DNA from 3 places in the Entomomonas sp. E7T21 genome. Region 1 is predicted to be linked to each of the others. Evidence: riboswitches for the same ligand, from Rfam matches in the RefSeq annotation. Region 1 holds a riboswitch; each other region holds the start of a gene.
The links. Region 1 has a riboswitch for cobalamin ahead of ACQVD9_RS05845 (cobyrinic acid a,c-diamide synthase CobB). Riboswitches for the same ligand answer to the same signal wherever they lie in the genome.
Positions count from the first base shown of each region.

Region 2: another riboswitch for cobalamin. It lies ahead of ACQVD9_RS09815 (TonB-dependent receptor); the one in region 1 lies ahead of ACQVD9_RS05845 (cobyrinic acid a,c-diamide synthase CobB).
Region 3: another riboswitch for cobalamin. It lies ahead of ACQVD9_RS09625 (TonB-dependent receptor domain-containing protein); the one in region 1 lies ahead of ACQVD9_RS05845 (cobyrinic acid a,c-diamide synthase CobB).

Region 1 covers NZ_CP191672.1:1,220,459-1,226,758, forward strand. Annotated here, with positions in the region: gene ACQVD9_RS05810 (cysteine ABC transporter substrate-binding protein) at 1-206, opposite strand, end outside; gene ACQVD9_RS05815 (amino acid ABC transporter ATP-binding protein) at 216-962, opposite strand; gene ACQVD9_RS05820 (amino acid ABC transporter permease) at 981-1,658, opposite strand; gene ACQVD9_RS05825 (amino acid ABC transporter permease) at 1,639-2,304, opposite strand; gene ACQVD9_RS05830 (hypothetical protein) at 2,500-2,883, opposite strand; gene ACQVD9_RS05835 (cob(I)yrinic acid a,c-diamide adenosyltransferase) at 3,122-3,667, shown strand; gene ACQVD9_RS05840 (precorrin-2 dehydrogenase/sirohydrochlorin ferrochelatase family protein) at 3,687-4,136, shown strand; cobalamin riboswitch at 4,193-4,371, shown strand; gene ACQVD9_RS05845 (cobyrinic acid a,c-diamide synthase CobB) at 4,498-5,853, shown strand; gene cbiB (adenosylcobinamide-phosphate synthase CbiB) at 5,850-6,300, shown strand, end outside.
Region 2 covers NZ_CP191672.1:2,035,481-2,041,780, reverse strand. Annotated here, with positions in the region: gene mutS (DNA mismatch repair protein MutS) at 1-864, shown strand, start outside; cobalamin riboswitch at 1,055-1,241, shown strand; gene ACQVD9_RS09815 (TonB-dependent receptor) at 1,405-3,546, shown strand; gene ACQVD9_RS09810 (ABC transporter substrate-binding protein) at 3,521-4,456, shown strand; gene ACQVD9_RS09805 (FecCD family ABC transporter permease) at 4,456-5,436, shown strand; gene ACQVD9_RS09800 (ABC transporter ATP-binding protein) at 5,433-6,170, shown strand; gene alkB (DNA oxidative demethylase AlkB) at 6,216-6,300, shown strand, end outside.
Region 3 covers NZ_CP191672.1:1,985,586-1,991,885, reverse strand. Annotated here, with positions in the region: gene ACQVD9_RS09640 (DUF2333 family protein) at 89-1,150, shown strand; gene ACQVD9_RS09635 (translation initiation factor Sui1) at 1,155-1,526, shown strand; gene speA (arginine decarboxylase) at 1,554-3,473, shown strand; cobalamin riboswitch at 3,507-3,708, shown strand; gene ACQVD9_RS09625 (TonB-dependent receptor domain-containing protein) at 3,819-5,756, shown strand; gene ACQVD9_RS09620 (YdbL family probable chaperone protein) at 5,805-6,149, opposite strand; gene ACQVD9_RS09615 (YnbE family lipoprotein) at 6,160-6,300, opposite strand, start outside.

The DNA of each region.
Region 1 (6,300 bases):
TCAACATAACCAAAAGGTGGTTTATCACTAAAAACCGCTACGCGTAGCTCTCCACGATCTTTAATGGCTTGTAGGCTTGAGGCAGAAGGAGGTTGTACGTTATCAGTTTCAACAGTTGGTTTATCACTGTCGCCACAAGCAGTTAAAGCAAAACAAAGAATACTGCTGAGGAGTAAGCCTGTGGTTTTTTTAGTTAATAATTTCATTATTGCTCCTTAAAAATCAAATACAGTCAAAAATTGTTTAGCACGTTCTGTTTGAGGATCTGTAAAGAAGGCTTCAGGTTCAGCCATTTCTACAATTTTACCTTGATCCATAAAGACAATTCTATTAGCCACACGTCTAGCAAAGCTCAGTTCATGAGTAACTAGAATCATGGTCATCCCTTGTTTGGCTAAATCTTGAATAACTTCTAGTACCTCTCGAACCATTTCAGGATCGAGAGAGGCAGTTACCTCATCAAAAAGCATAATTTCAGGATTCATGCAAAGGGCACGAACGATAGCAATACGTTGTTTTTGACCTCCTGATAGTTGTCTAGGATAAGCTGTTTTACGATCAATTAAACCAACACGGGTAAGTAACTCATCGGCTTGTTGCATAGCTTCAGTTTTAGCGCGTTTTTGTACTTTTAATGGACCTAATAAAATATTATCAATCACATTCATGTTAGGAAATAAGTCATAGCTTTGAAAAACCATGCCTACTTTTTGCCTTACTTGAATCCATGAGGTGGTAGGGGTGTTAAGTTCAATATTATCCAGTTTAATAGAACCTTGTTGAATACTTTCTAGGCCGTTTAAACAACGTAATAGGGTTGATTTACCACAACCTGAAGGGCCAAGTATGGTGACTACTTCGCCTTTCTGTACAGAGAGATCAATACCTTTTAGCACTTCACGTTCACCAAAGCGTTTATGAAGATCGGTTATTGCTAATAGTGTTTCAGTGTTATCAATCATATTTAAAGCCCGACCTTATCAACCTTTTCTTTTGGTTAAACGTTGTGAAAGTTTGGATAATGGATAGCAGATAGCAAAGAACACTAATAAGATAAATCCATAAATCCAGAACGGTGCCATATCATTACCCATCATGGTGGCATATTCGATAATTTCTTTGCCCACTTTAGTAATATCTTGCACGCTGATTAAAACAAGTAAAGAAGTAGTCATAATAATTCTAGCGGCTAAATTAATAGCAGGGGGTACAGCAAGTTTTAAAGCTTGAGGCAGTAATACATAACAGAATAATTGGGTTTTGTTTAAACCAATTGCTAAGGCAGATTCTGTTTGGTGTTTAGGTAATGAAATAATAGCACTACGAATAATATCACTCATTTCAGCAGCACCCCAAAAGGTGAAAGCAAGTATACCGACTAACCGACCGTCAATATTTAAATTAAATATACTCGGTAAGGTGTAGTAAAGAATATAAAGTAGTACTAGGGTAGGCAGAACGCGAACAACTTCCAAATAAATTCGGAAGATAATACGTACTACCAGTTTGTTAGAGGTACGAATAATACCAAATAATGTACCCAACAAACTGCTTAGTAAAATAGCAGCAAAAGAAACTTCTAAGGTGAAATACAGCCCTTCTAAAAGGCGTTTAATAGTAATCCAATCAAAGAGGATATTAATTCCCAAATTCTGCATGGCGCATCCTCTTTTCAATATAAGACAATAAGCAAATAAAAGGTAATATCACAATAAGATAAGCAACCACTAGTAACAGTAAGTTTTCATTACTGTGACCATCATTACTAATAAAGTTAATGGCAATAGTAGTGATGTCAGTCCCTGCAATAGCAGTAAATACAGAGGTTTCTTTAAATAAAAAAATACAGTTAGCACCTAATGCAGGTACACAATAGGAAATAGCTTGTGGCAATACTATATAGCGAATCATTTGCAAACGATTCAAACCAATTGCTTGCCCTGATTCAAATTGTGATTTAGCCACTGCTTCAATACCACTACGAAAAGCTTCTGCCATATAAGCGCCGCCTAACAGAGATAAACCAATCAGTGCAGTTACCTCAAAACTTAGTGTAATCTTAAAGGCTCTAGGTAAACCAAAATAGATAAAAAATAAATGAAGCAACAGTGGCGTATTTCTGAAAAAAGCTATATAACCTCTAGCAATAGCAGAGATAACCGTAATCCTATAAAAAATAACAATGCTACAAACAGCACCTATAATAATCGCAGCCAAAATCCCTACTGCTGATATTTTAACTGTAAGCCACAGAGCATGTTCAAAGGTTGGTAAAACTTGTTGAATATATGACCAGTTAAACACACTATCCTCTTGGATTAATTTAAATTCACAAACATAAATTAAAGCGTGGTTAGCTTAAACAGTCAAACAACTTTTACGAATATTGATATAACTTTATCGTGTAATTGGATAATCCAATAGAGTTATTTTCATTGTTTTTAAGTCTGTGAAAGCTTTTTATTGCATCCATTGTCTCTGTGATAACAATAAAATAATTTATTGTATCATCTCCCATGTTAATCCAAATTTTTGTAGGTATTTACGTAAACGGTCAGAGTCATTGATGGTGGCTCTTTGTTGGCATGACTGATTAAACAGTTTACGACCTGCCTCTGACATATTACGGCTTTTTCTACATATTTCTATAATGCTTGGCAATTGTAATTGATCAAATAAATCCAGTGTATCCCAAGTTTCTTGGTCTAGTCGTTGGATACAAAACTGTTGTTGTGTTTGAGATTGTTGTTCTGCGGGTGTAGTTTTTTTCCACATCCACTCAAGGCGTTGAATCTCAGCTTCTACTATATCGCGGGTAATCCTGCCACTATAAACTAACCACAGGAGTGGGTGGATAATAGTAATAAAGATTTTAAGTGACAAATAAATGCCAGTGGAAATACATTAGGGCATTGTGACCTTCGGGTTTTGCAGATTTGAGTCCTGCCAGTATTATACTGTGGCGGAATTGATAGACGCGCTTTGTAGCAAATTTTCACACCTTATTGTTGCAAAACACTTATTCTTATTCATGAAGTGAAATACTTCCCATCATTTTATTATTTTCTAGATAAATAGAAATAAACCTTGTAGCATAATAAATAGACTATGGGGAGTTATTATGAGATTTCAATTATCAAAGATTATTACTAAAACAGGTGACCAAGGTACTACTCGTATAGGTGATGGTTCTCGTATCAGCAAAAGCTCTCCACGTATTATGGCTATTGGTGGTATTGACGAGTTAAATACTGCTATTGGTGTATTGCGTGTTTATATAGAAGATAAAGAAATTTTTGATAATCTAGTAACAATCCAACATCAATTATTAGTAGCAGGTTCACAATTAGCAAACTCTAATCGTTGTGCATTAGCAACGCGTCACGTTGAGTTTCTAGAGAGTTGGGCGGCTGAGTTAATGAAGCAGTTAGAACCAGTACAAGATTTCGTATTACCTGGTGGTTCGCAAGCAGGTGCGCATTGTCATGTGGCGAGGGTAACTTGTCGTCGTACTGAACGCTATGTTATTGCTGCTGATCTGCAAGATGAATATATCCCGATGACTATTCAATATTTAAATCGTCTATCTGATGTATTGTTTGTATTAGCAAGGGTGCTAAATAAACAGCAAGGTATTTCAGAAATTGTTTTAAATAGACAGATTTAATATTTTAAGGCCATTTAGTATGACAAAGTTATATCCTTTGACGCTTAAGTTAGTAAACAAAAAAGTATTGGTAGTGGGCGCAGGAAAAGTAGCTTTGCGTAAGTTGCAAGGCTTGCTGGGAACAGGTGCAGAGATTACAGTAGTATCGCCAGAGGTATTGCCAGAAATAAAAACATTGCCTGATATACAAATAATCCAACGTCCTTTTCAAGCTAATGATACTAAAGGAATGCATATTATTTATGCAGCAACGGATAAGCAGCAGGTAAATGATGAGGTAGGGCGATATATTGAACATTGGCAATGGTTTGATGATACTGCATTGCCTGAGGCTTCCAATTTTTTTACACCTGCGGTTATTCGAGAAAAGGGTCTAATCGTATCTATTTCTACAGAAGCACGAGATCCTACTCGTGCCAAGTTAATTAAACAAAAGATCACTGATTTTTTACTTAAATCAACAAACTAGTGATTATTTTGAATAGTGTTGTAGTTTTCCAGCTATTTCAATTAGTATGTTACTTAATTAATGCGTTTTTGATTAGTAATAACAAGTTGTTATTATGGAAGCAGGTGTGATTCCTGCGCAGCCCCCGCTGCTGTAATGTGGACGATCCTCTAAGACACCACTGAACGAAATGTTTGGGAAGGTAGAGGAAAGGATGAAGCAAAGCCAGAAGACCATCTAAACGCAGAGTAACACCTTCGGTGGGAGGGTATGTTCTGCTTATTTTGTTTATTTAGCCCATATACAATCTATAGCAAAACGAAAATCCCTACCTGACAGAAGGTGGGGATTTTTGTTTTCGGGCGGATGGACAAAAGATATTGTGAAAAAAATTATGTTTGGGGCAACTCACAGTGGGGCAGGTAAAACCACTGTAACGTTAGGTTTAATGCATGCTTTAACGCGACGAGGCTTAAAGGTGCAACCTTATAAAGTAGGTCCTGACTATATCGATACAGGTTGGCATAAATTAGCTACAGGCTATGCATCATTTAATCTTGATGCGTTTATGTTACCTGAAAATAATCTTAAATACCTTTTCCAGTCTCACGCTAAAACTGCCGATATTAACATTATTGAAGGGGTAATGGGGCTATATGATGGTTATGGTGTTGACCCTAATTATTGCAGTAGCGCAGGTTTAGCCAAAATATTAAATTGCCCGATTATTTTAGTGGTTGATGGAAAAGCGGTTTCAACTTCTATTGCTGCTACGGTTATGGGGTTTCAAAAATTTCAACCCAATGTGCCTATTGTGGGGGTATTGGTTAATCGGGTGAATACCGATAGCCACTATCAACTACTCAAACAAGCCATAGAAACCTATTGTCAAATACCTGTATTAGGTCGTTTGCCTAATATGCCAGAGTTAGTATTGCCTGAACGCCATTTGGGTCTAGTACCTACTGAAGAAATGCAGGATATGCAAAGTTACTGGCAGCAATTAGCCGATGCTATAGAACAGTATATTGAAGTAGATCGTATTATTGAGTTAAGTGCAGGTCAAGAGCTTGCAGTTAATGAGCCTAAATTACCCAATACAGCTAAATACCAAGGTTTAACAATGGCCATTGCACAGGATGCAGCATTCCATTTTTATTACCAAGATAATTTAGATTTGCTTAAGCAACTAGGCTTGCAGTTAATACCTTTTAGCCCATTAACGGATAGCCAATTACCTGAATGCGATTTGGTTTATTTAGGGGGCGGTTTTCCCGAAGTGTTTGCAGAGCAACTAGCTGCTAATCAAGCTATGCGCCAGTCTATTTTGCAAGCACATCAGCAAGCTAAACCTATTTATGCTGAATGTGGTGGTTTGATGTATTTAGGCGAGTCTTTACAGGTTGATGGTAAGAGTTTTGACATGGTGGGGGTATTAGCAGGTTATAGTCAAATGACTAAAGGCTTAAAACGTTTTGGTTATTGTGAGGGTAGAGCATTAACCAATACTTTATTGGCTGATACGGGTGAAATATTAAAAGGCCATGAATTCCACCATTCAGAGTTTTTCACAGATTTGCCTTGTGCTTTTGCCATGTATAAAACCCGTGATGGCGAAGTTATTAAACAATGGCAAGGTGGTTATCAAGTAGGCAATACCCTAGCAAGTTACCTGCATATTCATTTTTATCAAAATCCTTTTATGCTGTGCCATTGGCTGGATAGGGCGCTAGTATGAGTTATTTATTGCCTATTCTTCCAATCATTATTGGCTTTGTGGCGGATTTATTATTGGGTGACCCGCAAGGATGGCCTCATCCTGTGCGTTGGATAGGTAATAGCATTACTTTTGTGCAACAAAAGATTCGCTACTTATGCACTAATGATGCCTCCCTAAAATGGGGTGGTTTATGGTTATGGTTGATTATTGTCGGTGGTACTTTCTTAGTAACTTGGGGCTTACTCTATTTACTGGGCTTATGGTCATGGTGGGTGAGTTTTATTGTTGAATGTGTGTTAGCCTATACCATCTTAGCTACTAAGTGTTTAAAAGATGCTGCAATGTCTGTTTATCAGGCATTAGATACAGGTACAGTAGAGCAAGCACGAGTGCAGTTATCTTATATTGTGGGTAGGGATACCACAGAACTAGATAAACCACAGATGACTCGAGCAGTGGTTGAAA
Region 2 (6,300 bases), 820 kb from region 1:
ACAGGTATCGCTATTGAACAGGGTCGCCACTTAGTTGTAGAGCAAGTGCTTGATACTCCCTTTGTAGCTAATGATCTTACATTAAATGATCAAACCCGAATGCTGGTTATTACAGGGCCTAATATGGGTGGTAAATCTACCTATATGCGACAAACAGCGTTAATTGTATTATTAGCTCATATTGGTAGTTATGTGCCTGCACAAACTTGTAAACTTTCCTTAGTAGATAGGATTTTTACTCGTATTGGCTCAAGTGATGATTTGGCGGGCGGTCGTTCTACCTTTATGGTGGAGATGACAGAAACAGCTAATATTTTACACAATGCCACTGAGCAAAGTTTAGTATTAATGGATGAGGTAGGGCGTGGCACCAGTACTTTTGATGGGCTTTCATTAGCATGGGCGGCAGCTGAATATTTAGCTAAACTAAAAGCTTTCACCTTATTTGCAACGCATTATTTTGAGTTAACTACCTTACCGGAAACTCTAGCAAATGTAGCAAATGTTCATCTTAAAGCCGCAGAATATAACGATACTATTGTGTTTTTGCATCATGTAATAGCAGGGCCAGCTAGTCAAAGTTATGGCTTGGCAGTAGCCAAATTAGCAGGTGTACCACAAGCTGTAATTAATAGGGCAAAAGACCATTTAGCTAAGTTGGAAGCTACTGCTATAGATACGACTGTTGCTAGTCAAACATTAGTAAATAATATCGAAGCTACTGTTGCAACACCTATTCAGGCGGACTTATTTAGTACGCCAACTCACCCAGTCATAGAAGAGTTGGCAATGATTAATCTAAATGAGTTAACACCTTTCAAAGCCTTAGAATTATTATACGGATGGCAAAAGAAAATTAAGTAGTTTTAATTAGGATAAGCAATGGTGAATACAGCCGTTCCATTGCTTTGTTCTTTAGAAATCTACCATCATAAATTTATCATTACTATATAAATAATTGAACTATATTATTGATAATACTAACCTATTAAAAATACTTAAATTGATTTTATACAACACTATTGAAAATAATAATGTGTATTATTATTCAAAGTCTGTATTTAAATAATGAAGTGTTTATAGGTTAAGTATAAATAACTTCGGAAGTGAGGTGTAATTCCTCCGCAGCCCCCGCTGCTGTAATGCTGACGAACCTGAGTAAGCTCACTGGATATTAATCTGGGAAGAGTCAGGTGAGGATGAGGCTAAGCCAGAAGACCTGTTTAAATACCTTGATTTTTTCTTCGGTGGGAAGGAAAGCAATAATTTTTATTATAATCACTTGCTGTATAGGTGATTATAATGCTATTGATTGCCTTAAGAGCCTGCCTGTTTACAGTCAGGCTTTTTATTTTATAAAAATACCTACCTTTTGCATTATTGTTATAGCTAAAGGTAAAGAATATGATACTTAAAAGAGTAGTTATTATTGGGGTAATGGGAATATGTTCTACACCATTAATGGCAGAGGAGACCAAACGGGAGGATGATTTATTAATTTTAGATCCAGTTATTGTTACTGCTTCGGCACGTTACGAGGATTTAAAAAGTGCTACCTCAACCGTACAAGTTATCGATCAAGCACAGATAGCACGCTCTAGTGCGTCTGATTTGACCAGTTTATTGGCTGAGAATGCAGTAGGCTTTTTTAGTGAATGGACGCCAGGGCAAACATCAATCAATATTCGTGGTGCATCTACTGATGGACAGGGCAAAGATTTTAAAAGCCAAGTTTTAGTGCTAATCAATGGTCGTAGGGCAGGCACAGCCAACTTATCTAAGTTATCACCCAGTGATGTGTATCGAATTGAAATTGTTCGTGGCCCCGCCTCAGTTATCTATGGTAGCCAAGCCATTGGTGGGGTTATCAATATCATTATGAAAAATGGTCATAACACCAAAGGCGGCAAGGTTACTTTAAAAGGAGGCTCCTTTGGGCTAGCGTATGGGCATGGCGAATATGGTTGGCAAAGCGAAGATGGACAGTTTACTGGCTATTTTGGTTTCAATAGCGCTACCCAAAATGATTATGATGCTGGTCAAGGTGGTGGTAAGCAGCATAATACCAGTTGGAAACGACATGGTTTTACAGGTGCTTTTAGCTGGCAGCTTGATGAAACTAATTTAGTGGATTTATCCGTACGTAAAGATGGTGTTTATGATGTAGGTTTTCGTGGTTCAGCCGCTAACTATCATGCAAAAGAAGATCGTTATAATAAATCAGCGGATCTTATTTGGAAACATGGCACTGATAGTGATCGACTCCGCTGGAAACTACATAATTATTGGTTTGAAGATGTTGATGATTTTAAATGGGCGTCCCCAAGTACAGCAGGTACTAGCCTTGACCATAATAAACGTAAATTAAGTGCAGTAGGACTTAAGTTTCAACCAGAGGTTGATTTAACCAGTAGCAATACCTTGTTATTAGGTGCCGATCTAGAAAAGAATAAATTGCGTTCTACACGTTATAGAGTTGGCTTAAATGGTGCGCCAATGACTCAAGTATCGCCTTATGACAATAATCAAAGAGAAAAAATGTATGCTTTATACTTTGAAGATGCTCAACGATTTCTTGATGATCGGTTAGTTTTTAAAGCAGGTGCTCGTTATACAGATGGTAAAACCTATTATGATAGAACACCTTATCTGCAAAATCAGCAAACTGGTTCTACCCATTATTATAAAACTACTTGGAGTACAGGATTAAACTTTCAAGCCACCGATTGGCTAAATTTAAAAGCCAGTATGGGGACTGGATTTAGAGCACCTACAGCATCAGAGTTGGGTGCAGATTATACCACTTTAGCTGGTTCACAAATTTATGGTACACCAGGACTTAAGCCAGAAACCAACAAACAGTATGAATTAGGAGCTGTTTTTTCAGGTGATAGCTGGTTGGTAGATGTGGTTTACTTTGAGAATAAAATTAAGGATCGTATTATTACCAAGCCACGTAGTAACACCAGTAATATATCAGATTATGTCAATAATCCTGATGATGTGGTCGTAAGAGGGATAGAAGTAAACAGCCGCTTTATGATGCATGAGTTACTAAGTTGGCAGAATAATTGGCAATGGAATGTCGAGGCAAACGGTGCTTGGAATTTCCATATGGAAGATAAAGGAGCGAAAGATCGCAATACTGATAAAGTACAACGTATGTATCAGTATCAAGCATCGATAGCCAATAGATTTGGACAAAGGGAAGTAGCTTATCCTTGGTTTATTCAAGTAACAGGAATTTTACGTGGTCCTATGTGGTATGATACTGAAGAGCGTTTAATCGCTGGTGCTGAACCGTATCGCAATTATATTCACCGTAAGTCACCTTTTATGGTGTGGAATATAAAAGGTGAGGTAGAGGTTTATAAGAATTTAACTGTATTCGCTGAAGTAAATAATCTATTTGATAAAAACCAACATCCTATTTTTATCGCTATTGATAAAAAGCCTTATATTCTAGATCCTGCTGCTTCTAATGGTGGGTTAGGTACTTCAATGATGGGTAGAGCAGTATATGTGGGCAGTACCTACCGTTTTTAAATGGTCTAAGTTGTTGCTAGTTGGGGTGCTGTGGTTAAGTAGTTATTCCAACTATGCCGCAGATTTTCCAGTACAAGTAGTTGATGCTATGGGGCGAACTGTGGTTATGCAACAAGCTCCACAACGTATTGTTACAGTATTTTCTTCTAATACAGAAATAGTGGCAGCTTTAGGATTAAGTAAACTAATTATAGGAATTGATGGTTATACTTATTATCCTGATAGTATTAAAGATGTGCCAAAAATTGGTGGGCGATTGGGGTTTTCATTAGATAGTATAGTGGCACAAAGTCCTGATCTAGTAATTATGACTCCCGCTCGGCAAGCTACCCATCAGCTTATTCCTGCACTAGATAAACTAGGTGTAACTAGTCTAGTAGTTAATGGTGGTTCGATTGATACTATTCTGCAAAATATCTTATTAATTGCCAAAATTACAGGTGTACCCAAAACAGGTGAACAGCTTGTTGCTTCAATACAGCAAAGATTAAAAGCTGTGTCAAAATTATCCCATTGTCCTAAGGTGATATTAATTACAGGCAGAGTAGGTAATGGCTTATTGCTAGTAGCAAGGCGTTATGCTTCTTCAGTAAATGCTTATACTGCAGATATTGTACTTAAGGCAGGTGGTTGTTTAGTGTTGGATGAAAATAGTTCTGTATTACCCCAGTTAAATCAAGTATCGCCAGAAGTTATTTTAGCAACTGATCCTGATATTATTTTATTTGCTGGCAGTGATACAGAGTTAGCAGAATTAAGTAAAGGTGTAGTGGGGTGGGGTGAGTTGAAAGCAGTTAAAACAGGTTTTGTAAGAGCTGTTTCACGCGCGGAGTTATTAATTTCTGGGCCACGAGTTATCGATGGTGTGGAATCACTGTCTACAATTTTTCAACAATGGGATAAGCAATAATGAAGTTATACGGTAAATTGCTTATTTGTTTGTTACTCACTATAACACTAGCTATTTGTGCAGGTCATACATGGGCTAATCCTATAGAAATTATGCAAGCATTAATGGGTGATAATTCTCTTTCTGCTCGTTTACTAGCACAGTGGCGTTTGCCTAGAGTATTGACCTCTGCCTTAGTAGGTGGTTTGTTGGGATTGAGTGGCGCTATTTTTCAGGGAGTATTTCGTAATCCGCTAACCGAACCTTGGTTATTAGGTGCATCGGGTGGTGCCGCAGTGGGTGCTACTATTGCTTTATTAGTTCCATTAGCAATCCCCATGGCTATTAGCCTACCCTTATTTTCTTTTGTTGGCGCTTTTGCCACTATTTTATTAGTGTTAAGTATTGCAAGGTTAACGGGTTCGTTAGATGTTACTACCTTATTATTAACAGGTGTTGCCATTAGTGCCATGTTAAGTGCGATACGTTCGTTTTTAATGATGTCGCTTTCTAATGAAACTATTAGTTTGCAAGTAGTTTTAAGTTGGCTTATGGGGGGTATTCAGACTCCCAGTTGGACAGGGCTTATTATTGCCACTGGTCTTTTTATAATGGGTTTAGTTATTGCATTACGCCTAGCCCATGGCCTAGATTTATTAGGGTTGGGTGAAAATATGGCTACCACAATGGGATTATCCGTTAATCGTTTTATTCTCTTAGCATTATTAGTGGGTTCTGCTATTACTGCTTGTGCTGTAGCCTTAGGTGGCATTATTGGTTTTGTTGGCTTAGCGGCACCTCATATAGCGCGTTGGTTAAGTGGTAGCCAACATAAACGATTATTACCACAAGCAACTATTATTGGCGCTATTTTAGTAACTTTAGCAGATGCCTTAGCGCGTAGTTTACTATCACCAGGAGAAATTCCTTTAGGGGTAATTACAGCTATTGCAGGCACACCTTTATTTATTGTGCTATTAGCTAGGCGGAATAAACGATGATTGATATCGCCAATTTAGCCATTAGCTATGGTAATAAAACCATCCTCAATATAGAGTCACTACAATTAGCTGAGCAGGGTGCTATCGCTTTAATTGGTCCTAATGGTTCAGGAAAAACGACTTTAATAAAGTGTTTGACAGGTATTCAAGAAATTAATGTAAATGCTAGGCTATTACTTAATAATAAAGTTTTTACTAAATACACTAATAAGCAGCGAGCACAATTGTTAGGTTATATTCCGCAGAGCTTTAATCCCTGTTGGAATCAGACAGTTTTGGAATTGATTAGCCTTGCGGCAAGCCGCAATGTGGTTTCACAACAAGTAATTACCAATACTTGTCAGCAGTTTGAGTTAGAAACTTTATTGGATAGTCATTGGGATATTTTGTCAGGGGGGGAACGAGCTAGGGTATTAGCTGCAATGGCTTTAATGGGTAATCCTCCTTTATTAGTAGCTGATGAGCCTGGTGCTGCCTTAGATATTAAACATCGTCTACAATTAGTTGAACAGCTCGTAGAGTATGGTAAACAGCAACTAGCCATTATTTGCTTGCATGAGTTAGATTTAGTTTTTCGCTACTTTAAAAAAGTCATTCTACTAAATAAGGGAGAAGTAGTTTTTTATGGTAGTACTGATCAGCTTATTAATAATCCATTATTAGATCAAACTTTTGGGGTTACGTTTAAGCGAGTTCAGCATGGTGAGAGGTATGTTTTATACCCTGAGTTATAGTTTTCTTGTAGACAAACAAGAAAATAAAAGTGTATGTTAGCGTAGATGATAACAGATGATTTATTTGAAAATGATGAGGAACTTAATCAAATAAGATTAGGTGAAGGGACACTACTAATTCGTCATTTTA
Region 3 (6,300 bases), 770 kb from region 1:
TCTTTATTATTAGAAATAAAATAGCAACAAGTATTGTCTATCGTTATAATTTATTAAAATCTATTTAACACAAGGCTGAATGACTATTATGTTTGGGTTTAAAAAAAAGAACACAACAGATGTAGCTGCACAACAAAAAGCTGTGATAGAACCTAAATCTAACACTAAACGCTGGGTAATAAGAATTAGCGCAGGTGTTATAGGTATTTATTTGCTGGTTTGTATAGTAGTAGGTATGTATTGGAGTAATGAGCCTGAGATGTTTTCTGTAAAAGAAAATGCTCAACAAGCTGCTGTTGCTTTGCAGTTAGACCCACAAAACCTCCCTGTTGGTTTTACAACAGTGGAAACTTTAAAAAGAGTGGTTTCTACAGTTATTCATAAACCAGGTGGTTATCTTAATAATGATATGTTTCCTCCAGGATTATGGCTAGATAATATTCCTAGCTGGGAAATAGGTGTTTTAAAACAAACTCGTGATATGACATTGGCCATGCAAAGGGCTTTTTCTCGTTCTCAGTCACAGTCTTCTGAAAATATTAACCTATCTAAAGCGTTTGAAAATTTTAGTACAGAGCCAACACGTTGGTTATTTCCAGCTGCTGAAGAGCGTTATCAAAATGGTATTAATTTTTTAACTGCTTATGAAAAACAATTATTAAATCCTGATGATTCTAATGGTAAGTTTTATGCTAGGGCAGATAATCTTGCTGCATGGTTAGGGCTTGTAGAAACGCAATTAGGTTCAATTTCGCAACGTTTATCAGCTAGTGTTGGACAACAAAGTGCTGAGTTATCCGCTAAAGATATTACTGATGATCCTTCTGCTAAGGAAAAGATTGATAAAACACCTTGGTTACAGATAGATAATGTGTTTTATGAAGCACGTGGTCAAGCATGGGCTTTAGCTCATTTGTTACGTGCAGTTGAGATTGATTTTCAAGATATTTTAGCTAAGAAAGGTGCTTTAGTAAGCATAAGACAAATTATTCGTGATTTAGAAGCTACTCAGCAATCTATTTGGAGTCCAGTTATTTTAAATGGTAGTGGTTTTGGTTTTTGGGCTAATCACTCATTGGTAATGGCAAGTTATATTTCACGTGCTAATGCAGCAGTAATAGATTTACGTCGTTTATTAGAGCAGGGTTAATAGTGTGGCTAAAAAACTATCTTCTTTAGCAGATTTAGGTGGTTTAGTTTATTCAACTGATTCAGGGCGCCATTGCCCAGATTGTGGAAAACCTGTCAATCAATGTGACTGTAAGCAACAGTTAGTGATTGAAGGCGATGGTGTTGTCCGTATTCGCCGTGAAACTAAAGGAAGGGGAGGCAAAACTGTTACAACTATTACAGGTATCCCTTTACCAGAGTCAGAGTTAAAAGATTTAGCAACAGCTTTAAAACGTCGTTGTGGCACAGGTGGAACTTTAAAGGAAGGCATTATTGAAATTCAAGGTGAGCATGTTGAGTTGTTAATGCAAGAACTTGTTAAGCGTGGTTTTAACGTTAAGAAATCAGGGGGCTAAAACCCTATTAAATAATAAGGGCAAGTAATGTCAACAGTTATTAAGCGTACCCGTAAAGATGATGGTAGTGAGTGGACTGTAGCTGATACGCGCAGTGTTTATGGCGTTAGGCATTGGAGCGCTGGGTATTTTTCTATTGATGAGCAGGGAAAGTTATTAGTTCATCCGCAAGGAAATAATACCAGCAATATTGATTTACGTTCACTTATCAATCAATTAAATGAGTCTGGCTTACAGCTTCCTTTATTATTGCGTTTTCCTGATATTTTACAAGATCGTGTACGTCGTTTAACAGGTGCCTTTGATGAACAAATTGCCCGTTTAGATTATGCTGGAAAATATACAGCCGTTTATCCTATTAAAGTTAATCAACAAGAAGCAGTGGTAGCCAATATTATTGCTACAGAGCAAGTTTCTATTGGCCTTGAAGCAGGTTCTAAACCAGAGTTAATGGCTGTGTTAGCTTTAGCACCGAAAGGCAGTACTATTGTTTGTAATGGTTATAAAGATCGTGAGTTTATACGTTTAGCTTTAATGGGTAAAAAGTTAGGGCATAATGTTTTTATTGTTATTGAGAAAGAATCTGAAGTCCCTTTTGTTATTGAGGAATCTAAAGCCTTAGCAGTAGAACCACAGATTGGCTTACGTGTTCGGTTATCTTCTTTAGCCTCTAGTAAATGGGCTGATACAGGTGGAGATAAATCTAAGTTTGGTTTATCTGCTGCACAAATTTTTAGCGTAGTAAAAAGATTCACTGATGCTGGGTTAGCGCAGGGTATTCGCTTAATGCATTTCCATATGGGATCGCAAATTTCTAATCTTGCAGATTATCGTCGTGGCTTTAGAGAAGCTATTCGCTATTACGGAGAGTTACGTAGTTTAGGTTTACCTGTTGACTATGTGGATATTGGTGGCGGTTTAGGGGTGGATTATGATGGAACACACTCTCGCAATGATAGCTCTATTAATTATGATATGGAAGATTATGCAGCAAGTGTAGTAGGGATGATTAAGGAGTTTTGTGATCTGCAAGAGTTGCCACACCCTAATATTATGTCCGAAAGTGGTCGTGCTATTACAGCACATCATGCGGTGTTAGTAGTTAATGTTACAGATGTAGAAAAACATAATGATCAATCTCCTGTTATTGATAATTTGCTTGAACAGCCTGAAATTATCCAGCAATTAGTAGAGTTATTGTCACCCACTGACCCTGAGATGGTAACGGAGATTTATTGGCGTGCAGTACATTTAATTGAGGAAGCGTCTGCTCAATATTCAGTGGGTAAATTGGATATGGAGCAAAAGGCTGTGGCAGAGCAATGTTATTATGCTATTTGTCGTCGTTTATCTGACCAGTTAAAAGCCCGTCAAAAATCGCATCGTCCTGTTATGGATGAGTTGAACGATAAGTTGGCTGATAAATATATATGTAATTTTTCTGTTTTCCAAAGTTTACCTGACACATGGGCGATTGATCAGGTATTACCAACTATCCCTTTACAACGCCTCACAGAAGAACCTTTACGCCGCGCAGTATTACAAGATTTAACCTGTGATTCTGATGGTAAATTGCAACGCTATATCGATGAGCAAAGTATTGAAAGCACAATGCCAGTACACGAAATAGTTGATGGTGAAGACTATCTTATTGGTATTTTTTTAGTAGGTGCTTATCAAGAAATTTTGGGGGATATGCATAATTTATTTGGTGATACTGACTCTGTAAATATTTATCAACGTGCAGATGGTAGTGTTGAATACTCAGGTATAGAAACCCATGATACTATTGAAGATATGTTGCGTTATGTGCATATGTCACCTGAAAAACTGATTAATCTTTATCGAGATAAAGTAGGTAGTGCACATTTAACATCTTATGAACGTAATCAATATCTTGATGCCTTTCGTTTAGGATTAACGCGCTCTTCTTATTTAGCTGACTAAAAAGTAAATAATACAATAATATTACTTGTAACTTGTAACATTCTATTTTAATGTAAGCATCTGATTTTGCGTTAGGAAGTGGGAAACAGGTGATTCATTAAAATCCTGTGCTGCCCCCGCAACGGTAATTGATAGCTAAATTAGCACTGCTCTCTAATATAACCACTGTAATTTTTATGGGAAGGTGGAGTAAGCAGATCATAAGCCCGGAGACCGCCCTAAATTACTTATTTATAGGTATAGCGCAATTTACTACTGGTGTAGCGGAGGGTTCCACCAGCAGCTAGGGTTTATGCTGCCTGTTTTACCCTCCTCAAAAGCCGAATTATACTTTTGAGGGTTAACATGAAATTATCTTTTCTATCAGTATCTATTTTATTCTTATCCACTACTAGTACGACATTTGCCCAAGAAACAACTAATAAAGAACCTCTTGATGATGCTTTAAAATTAGATACCATCGTTGTGACAGCTAATAGGGATATTCAACCCCGTGAGGAAACAAATGCAGCTGTTACTGTATTTACTCGAAAAGATATTGATCGTTTACAACCTTCTAATGTTACAGAGCTTTTAAATAAAGTGCCTGGTGTACAGATTACTCAATCCGGAGGAATGGGAAGTAATACAGGCATTTTTATTAGGGGAACTAAAACAGCACAAAGTTTGGTACTTATCGATGGACAACGTATTGGTTCAGCTTCAGCAGGTGGGGCTGCATTACAACATTTAGCTATCGATCAAATTGAACGTATTGAGGTATTACGTGGCTCTCGTTCTGCAATATATGGTGCAGATGCTATTGGTGGTGTTATACAAGTTTTTACTCGTAGGGGAGATGGCAATGGTATAAAACCACGGTTGCGTATTGCAGGTGGTAGTAATGGGACTTGGGAGAAAAGTTTAGGTGTTGCAGGCGGTAATGATAAAACACGTTTTAGTTTAAATACTTCTTTATATGAAACTCAAGGCATAGACCGTACTCGTCGTTCTTTTCCATCAGACCATGATCATGATGCCTATCGCAATAAATCATTTAGTTTTACCTTTAGTCATCAGTTAACTGATGACATTGATGTTGGTTTTAATGCATTAGATCAGCGTGGTAAAACTGAATATGATAATCCTTATGGTCGTTATGATCCTGCAACTTATATGAGTTATCCAGATACTAAGCCTTATGATGATTTTAGTTTAAGTAGTACATCTGGTTATTTTAATTATCATATTAATGATTTTTGGACAACACGTTTAGAAGCAGGCCATGCTGAAGACAAAATAAAATCTAAAGATAAGTATAGTCCAACCAGTACTGTTTATAATACTTACCGTGACTCAGTAACTTGGTTGAACACACTTAATTTGAATGAAAAAAATACAGTTCTATTAGGTGTAGATTATTTAAACGATAAATTGCATAGTAGCACCGATTACGAGAGAACAAGCCGTTGGAATAGAGCTGGTTTTATTCAGCATAGTTATCAAGGTGATTTTGTCTTTACTGAGTTGGGTTTACGACACGATAAAAACCAACAATTTGGTAGTAAAAATACTTGGAATGCCAGTTTAGGTTTTAATATTAATCCTGATAATCAGTTAATTTTCTCTTATGCCGAAGGTTTTCGTGTACCAACATTTAATGATCTTTATGCACCACCTGGCTGGGGAGCAAATCCAAAATTAGATCCTGAAAAGTCTAAAAGCTATGAAATTCAATGGCGTAATCAACTAGCTGAAAAAACGCATTTAGAAGCCTCTGTTTATCGTACAGTGATACGTGATGCTATTGTTTCAGATAGTAGTTATAACATGCAGAATATTGATAAAGCACGTATTAATGGTTTTGAAGCATCGTTACAACAAGAGTGGCAAGGATGGATAGGTGTATTGGCTGTTAGTATGATTGATCCTAGGGATGCTAAATCAGGTCATACCTTACCTAATCGAGCAAGAAGAACTTTAAATTTAGATGTTGATCGAAAGTTTGGAGATTTTTCATTTGGTGCTAGCTGGTTAGCTGCTAGCTCTAGTTATGGTAATACAACGAATACTGCTGATATTCCAGGTTATGGTTTATTAGGTATTCGTGGTAGTTGGCAAGCAACTCCAGCCATTAAGTTTGATGCTAAGATAGATAACTTATTGGATAAATCCTATTATCGTAATACTTATGATTATAAGGCTGATCCTAATAATTGGGCTGCTCCTGCAACTACTTATGGATATAGGGAAGAGGGTATTACCGCAATGCTTGGGGTTACTTGGACACCTGATTTATTTTAATCAATAAAAAAGCGACCTTAATAGGTCGCTTTTGTTAGTTAATGATTGCTATTTTTTCTGCCATTTTCCGCCAACATTAATATATTGTCCTGCAGGTGTCTTTTCTTGAGCTTTTTGGCCTGCCATAGCTTCTACATCATTTAAAGTAATACCATTTTTCTTAGCTAAATTTTGGTATTCTTTTTTACGTGCATCATTAATTAGTTGTGTAATTACTGCTGCATTACCTTCATTTTTGACGATGCCAAGATAACCATTAGCCATTTCACCTACTTGTCCACTGGCTTTTGCTTGCCCTAAAGCGCTCATGGCCTCATTTAAATTCATTGCAGCAACAGGCAGTGATAACGTAGCTGCTAATAGTGATACTGTGATTGCCTTACGTAAATTCATGTTAGTCTCCTTAGAATAGACCACTTGAGCTGTTAAAAATATTATCTAGTTCTTTATCTACTTTAATATAAATTTCATGTTGAATTTTAACATTCAAGTTGATATTAATAGGCTCACTAGGTGCTTCTACTTTAACGGTAGGTGTACAAGC